Regions from separate parts of the Pseudoduganella sp. GCM10020061 genome, predicted to be linked through region 2. Evidence: predicted binding sites of a transcription regulator. Region 2 holds the regulator's gene; the other holds the start of a gene.
What was found. Region 2 encodes LexA, which represses DNA repair genes until DNA is damaged. Its sites were predicted from a motif close to ACTGTATNNNNATACAGT; they were not measured.
Positions count from the first base shown of each region.

Region 1: the regulator LexA is predicted to act here: its motif matches at 1,457-1,474, upstream of recA (recombinase RecA).

Region 1 is NZ_JBHUJS010000003.1:757,593-760,998, forward strand. It holds gene recX (recombination regulator RecX) at 1-325, opposite strand, end outside; gene recA (recombinase RecA) at 332-1,405, opposite strand; gene ACFSQR_RS10815 (response regulator) at 1,527-2,210, shown strand; gene ACFSQR_RS10820 (sensor histidine kinase N-terminal domain-containing protein) at 2,264-3,406, shown strand, end outside.
Region 2 is NZ_JBHUJS010000012.1:65,614-69,019, forward strand. It holds gene rpsF (30S ribosomal protein S6) at 1-223, opposite strand, end outside; gene ACFSQR_RS16010 (DUF4124 domain-containing protein) at 494-934, opposite strand; gene lexA (transcriptional repressor LexA) at 1,116-1,751, shown strand; gene ACFSQR_RS16020 (hypothetical protein) at 1,918-2,484, opposite strand; gene ACFSQR_RS16025 (cystathionine gamma-synthase family protein) at 2,523-3,406, opposite strand, start outside.

The DNA of each region.
Region 1 (3,406 bases), on a different contig from region 2:
GCCAGACTTCGCAGGCGCGCGCGGTCTCGTCCTGCGCCAGGCCGGCCTTCAGTGCATCCAGCGCTTCGCCCTTGATGCCGTGGCTTTGCAGCTCGGCGACGATGCGGCTGTTGCCGTAGCGCGCGCCCTTGCGGTGCACCAGCGATTCGGCAAAACGCTCCTCCGACAGCCAGTTGTTCTTCTCAAGGAAGTCGAGCAGGGCGCCAACGTCGTCGCCCTCCTCGGCATACTTGGCCAGCTTGCGGCCCAGCTCGATCCGGCTGTGCTCCCGCAGCGACAAGAACCGCAGGGCACGCGCCTTCAGGCTTAACTGCTGGGCGGCCATGGCAGCTTAGTCGACGGCCTTGAGCTTGGGCGCCGGCGCGTTTTCGTCGACGATCACCGGCAGCGGGCGCACGCCCAGGGCCGCACGGACCTTGTTTTCGATTTCGCGGGCCAGCGCTGGACGCTCCTTCAGGTAGGTGCGTGCGTTGTCCTTGCCCTGGCCGATCCGTTCGCCTTCGTAGCTGTACCACGAGCCGGACTTCTCGATGACCTTGTTGTCGGCGCCCAGGTCCAGGATTTCGCCTTCGCGGGAGGTGCCTTCTCCATACAGGATGTCGAAGTGCGCTTCCTTGAACGGTGGCGCGATCTTGTTCTTGACGACCTTGACCTTGGTCTCGTTGCCGATCACCTCGTCGCCGGACTTGATCGAGCCGGTGCGGCGGATGTCCAGGCGCACGGAGGCGTAGAACTTGAGCGCGTTGCCGCCGGTGGTGGTTTCCGGCGAGCCGAACATGACGCCGATCTTCATGCGGATCTGGTTGATGAAGATGACCAGGGTGTTGGTGCGGTTGATGGTGCCGGTCAGCTTGCGCAGCGCCTGGGACATCAGGCGGGCCTGCAGGCCAGGCAGCGAGTCGCCCATGTCGCCTTCGATCTCGGCGCGCGGGGTCAGCGCGGCGACCGAGTCGACCACGATCAGGTCCACGGAGCCGGAGCGCACCAGCGCATCGCAGATTTCCAGTGCCTGCTCGCCGGTATCCGGCTGGGAGATCAGGAGTTCGGACAGGTTGATGCCAAGCTTCTGGGCGTAGGTGACGTCCAGCGCGTGCTCGGCGTCGATGAACGCGCAGGTGCCGCCCATTTTCTGCATCTGGGCGATGGTTTGCAGCGTCAGCGTGGTTTTACCCGACGATTCCGGGCCGTAGATCTCGACCACGCGGCCGCGCGGCAGGCCGCCGACGCCCAGGGCGATGTCGAGGCCGAGCGAGCCGGTCGACACGGTCTGCACTTCTTCCACTGGTGCGGACGCATCCAGCTTCATCACCGAGCCCTTGCCAAACTGTTTTTCAATCTGGGCCAGCGCGGCGGCGAGGGCCTTGGCCTTTTCTGCGCCGGATACTGCCGTTTTTTTATCGTCCATTGTCATCTTTCAGTCTAAGATTGCGCCAGGGAGCTGCGTTTCACTTTCGATACTGTATAAAAGAACAGTAGTTTTTGCAAGCAGCATTTTTAACCGTGGCTGATTTGAATCAAATTCGATCATGCGTATTCTACTTGCCGAAGACGACAGCGTCCTCGCCGACGGCCTGACCCGCTCCCTGCGCCAGTCCGGCTACGCCATCGATTGCGTGAAGAACGGACAGGAAGCCGATACCGCCCTGCTCACCCAGGAATTCGATCTCCTCATCCTCGACCTCGGTCTCCCTAAACTCTCCGGACTGGAAGTCCTGAGCCGCCTGCGCGCGCGCAATTCGCGCCTGCCCGTGCTGATCCTCACGGCGGCTGATTCGGTCGAGCAGCGCGTGAACGGCCTGGACCTGGGCGCGGACGACTACATGGCCAAGCCTTTCGCGCTGTCGGAACTGGAAGCACGCGTGCGCGCCCTCACCCGGCGCGGCCAGGGCGGCGGCAGCGCGACCGTGCGCCACGGCCCGCTGGTGTACGACCAGGTCGGGCGCAGCGCCTATATCAATGACCAGATGCTGGACCTGTCCGCGCGCGAACTGGGCCTGCTCGAAGTGCTGCTGGCCCGCACCGGGCGGCTGGTGTCGAAGGAGCAGCTGGTCGACCACCTGTGCCAGTGGGGCGAGGAAGTGTCCAACAACGCGATCGAGGTGTATGTGCACCGGCTGCGCAAGAAGATCGAGACCGGCGGCATCCGCATCGCCACCGTGCGCGGGCTGGGCTACTGCCTCGAGAAATTCCAGGATCCGGCGCCGCGGTGAACAGCAGCGAAGATGCCGGCTCTTTAGCGAAAGACCAGGTCCTTGCCGGGGACATTCCCCTGCCCGTGGACGACCCGCCCCAGCTCTACGAGCCGCCCAGCCCGGAGCCGGAGGAAAGCATCCAGCACTCGCTGTTCGGCGAGATCCTCGACTGGATGCTGGCGCCGCTGCTGCTGCTCTGGCCGATGAGCATCGCGATCACCTACCTGGTCGCCAAGTCGATCGCCAACCAGCCGTTCGACCGCGCGCTGGAGGACCGCGTCTCGCTGATCGCGCAGCAGGTACGCGAGGTGGACGGCAAGCTGGTGGCGCAGGTCTCGCCCGCCGCCCGCGAATTCCTGCGCGCCGACGATACCGATGCGGTGTTCTTCCAGGTGGCAGCCCCAGGCGGCCGCGTGCTCGACGGCGACCGGGACCTGCCCGCCCCCGCGCAGGATAGGCCGGCTCGCACCGGCGAGGTCCGCTTCCGCAACGATTCCTTCCACAACACGCCGGTCCGCGTTGCCTACGCCTGGGTCAATCCGCCCGTCGCCGCCACGCACAACGGCGGCACGCGGCCAGCACTGGTGCAGGTCGCCGAGACGCTGGACAAGCGCGGCCAGCTCGCCAACGAGATCATCAAAGGCGTGATCCTGCCCCAGTTCATCATCCTGCCGATCGTGCTGGCACTGGTGTGGTTCGCGCTCACGCGCGGCCTGTCGCCGCTGGCCGAACTGCAGGCGCGCATCCGCGCACGCCGCCCGGACGACCTGTCGCCGATCGACGCGCGCCACGTGCCGGAGGAGATCACGCCGCTGGTCGGTTCGCTCAACGACATGCTGGACCGCCTGTCGCAAACCATCGAGATGCAGAAGCGCTTCATCGCCGATGCCGCGCACCAGATGAAGACGCCGCTGGCGGGCATGCGCATGCAGTCCGAGCTCGCCCTGCGCCAGGACGATGCCGCGGAAATCCACCGCTCGCTGGAGCAACTGGCCAAGAGCTCCGATTCGGCCACGCGCCTGGTGAACCAGCTGCTCGCGCTGGCGCGCGCGGAGAACCAGCCGCACGCCGGCGCCGTATTCGGCGACATCGAGCTGGCCGTGCTGGCGCGCGAATGCGTGCAGGACTGGGTGCAGGCCTCGTTCGCGCAGCGCATCGACCTGGGCTTCGAGGAGCAGGACCCCGCCGCCCGTGTGCACGGCAACCAGGTCATG
Region 2 (3,406 bases):
CCAGCTCGACCAGGGTCTCGTTGTCGCACTCGATGTTCATGCAGATGTAGTGTGCCTTTGGCAGCTTCTGGATCTGGTATGCCATCTGGCGGCGGCCCCAGTCTTCCACGCGATGGACGTTACCGCCACGGGTCGTGACCGTGGTCTTGTAGCGCTCGATCATCGCCGGAACTTGCTCGCTCTGGTCCGGGTGGACGATAAAAACGATTTCATAATGACGCATCAATAACTCCTTAAGGACGTTTAAACAAATGCCCACCCCGGCGTCAAGACGGGTGTGGGAAGGGAAAGCCGGCAATTATAACGCGATCGGCGCTGCGGTTCAAGTAGGGGAGTATCCGCTCGGAAACGCGCGCTGCGCGGATACCCCTAGGGGGTATGCGGTTTGCACGGAAGCGGCGCGAAAAACAGGGGGAGTATGCGGGCGCCCGTGGGCGCGGACGGCGGTGTGGGGGCACCGGCGCCGTCCGCGCCCGGGCGGTACTGCGCTTGCTCAGCGGCCGGCCAGGTGGCGCGGCTCGTTGTCCAGGATCGTCAGCGTGGTGTGCGCGGCGCGCAGGGTGGCGGCGTCGGTCGCGAAGATGCGGGTCGGCGCCGGGCGCGACATGCGCTTGTACGCTTCGCGCCTGCTGCGCGGGCCGAATTCGTCCGGCGGCAGCGTGATCCGCACCACCCCGCCTACCACGCGCGCCGGGTTGTTCGGGTACTGGTAACCGGTGTCTTCCGGCCAGCTGGACGGCGACGGCGACGGCGCCGCCAGCTGCGGACTGCCGTTCTCGTCGGTCGGCACGACCACCACCGCGTTCGGGCAAGGCATGTCGGTCAAGGTGACGCGGCCCTGCTCATCGGTGCATTTAACGACGTCCGCCTGGGCCAGGCCGGCGGGCCCGGCCACGCACGCGGCCCACAATGCAAGTATGGGAATGCGTTTCATGATGATGTCCTTTTGTCTATGTTGACATCATCGCGCGGCACCGCCCTCCCCTCTGTTCGCCCTCCCACAAAGCCCTGTAGGACCGCAGCGCGTCAGAATGCAGGCATAGACCACATTTTCCTTGCATTATGCGAAATACTGTACAAAAATACAGGCTGGTCTAACATACAGCCGAATAACCATGCTCAAGCTCACCGCCCGGCAGGAACAAATCCTCAACCTGATCAAGGAAGCCATCGACAACACCGGCTTCCCGCCGACCCGCGCGGAAATCGCGCAGGAGCTGGGCTTCAAGTCCGCCAACGCGGCCGAAGAGCACCTGCAGGCGCTGGCGCGCAAGGGCGCGATCGAGATCTCGCCGGGCACCTCGCGCGGCATCCGCCTGCTGGGCGCGGCCGCCGAGGCGCCGCCTGCGGTGCCGGCTGCGCTGATGATGGCGCTGCCGCTGGTGGGCCGGGTCGCCGCGGGTTCGCCGATCCTTGCGACCGAGCATGTGGAAGCGACCTACAGCGTGGATGCGGCCATGTTCTCGGCCAAGCCGGACTTCCTGCTGAAGGTGCGCGGCTGGTCGATGCGCGATGCCGGCATCAACGACGGCGATTTGCTGGCGGTGAAAAAGGTGGACAGCGCGAAGAACGGCCAGATCGTGGTCGCCCGCATCAACGACGACGTCACGGTCAAGCGCTACCGCAAGACCGGCTCGACCATCGAGCTGCTGCCGGAGAACCCGGACTTCAAGATCATTACCGTCAATCCGGAGGCGGATGACTTTGCGCTGGAAGGCCTGGCGGTCGGCCTGATGCGCACCTGGCATTAAGAAATTGGTTGTCGTCCCAGCGAAGGCTGGGACCCATACGGAGTTTCCGGGCTTTTGGCCTGTTCCACTGAACGAACGGTGTATGGATCCCAGCTTTCGCTGGGATGACTATCGCTCGCGTTAAAGGCCAGGGAGCGTCCCCTGCCGGGGACAGCCCCTGTCGACCTTAGTGGCCGGCGCTCGGGATGGTGGTGGGGCGGCGCACCCGGTCCCCGCCGTACTCTTCCTGGATATGCTTGGTTGTCTCGTTGTGATCCTTGACCCAGGCATCCGTCGCGACGCGCCAGGCATCGTAGTCCGCCATGATGGTCTTGGCCTTGACGCTGGCCGTCAGCCCTACTTCCGCCTGCGCCGCCTTGATGCGCGCAATCGCCTTCTCCCTCTCCTCCGGCGTCATCAGCGCGAACACGTCCTTCGGGATGCGCGCTTCCGGCGCTTCCTTCTTGTTCAGGTTATCGACGAAGCGGTTGTAGCAGTGCTGCCATTTGGTGACGCGCTCGCCCACCGCCGTGATCTCGGCATTGTCCTTGGAGATCTGCGGAATGCGCGGCGTGCGGCAGGCGAACTCGCCCGACTTGAGCTCGTACCCGTCGTAGCGCGTGGTCCACTGCTCGATCTCGGCCTTGCGCGCCTCGCGCTGCTGCGCCAATTCGGGCGTCACCGGCTTCGACTGCCCGGCGGCGAATACTGGGGCGCTGATCGCCAGCGCAAAGCAGAACAGGAATTTGGTCATGTTGTCGTCGGAGGTCAGTGGGTCGGTCGGTTGATCGGTTATGCGTCCAGCGCGTTGCGGAAGTCCGCCAGCAGGTCGTCCTGGTCTTCGATGCCGACCGAGACGCGGATCAGCGATTCGGCGATCCCCATCTGCGCGCGGCGCTCGGCGCCCATCTCGAAGAAGATCGTATGCGCCACCGGGATGACCAGCGTGCGCGTATCGCCCAGGTTGCTGGCCGGGATGCCGACCGTCATGCGGTTCAGGTAATCGAAGCAGTCGATGCCGTCCTTCAGCTCGAACGACAGCAGCGAGCCGCAGCTGCGGAACAGCGAAGCGGCCAGCGCGTGCTGCGGATGGGATTCCAGGCCGGGGTAGTACACATGGGCCACGCGCGGATCCGCTTCCAGCATGCGCGCCAGCGCCAAGGCATTGGACGCGGCGCGCTCCATGCGCAGCGCCAGCGTCTCGGCGCCCACCGCGATGTGGTGCGCCGCTTCCGGACCGAGCGCCGCGCCGAAGTCGCGCAGCGCCTTGGCGCGCAGCTGCGCCAGGCCCCACATGCGCGGCGGGTTCTTCTTGTAGCTGTCGAAGATGTTGGGGTACGCCTGCCAGTCGTAGGCGCCCGTATCGGTGATGCAGCCGCCCAGCGCATTGCCATGGCCGCCGATCGACTTGGTCAATGCATTGACCACCAGCCCCGCGCCCACGTCCTTCGGGCGGAACAGGTAGGGCGTGGTCATGGTGTTGTCCACCACGTACAGGATACCGCGCTCGGCGCACAGCTGGCCGATGCGTGCCAGGTCGGCGACCTGGGTGCGCGGATTGGCGATCGTCTCGACGAACACCAGGCGGGTCCGCGGCGTGATGGCCGCTGCCACATTGGCCACGTCGGTCGCATCGGCAAAGCTCACGCCCACGCCCTGCCCCGCCACCGTATTCC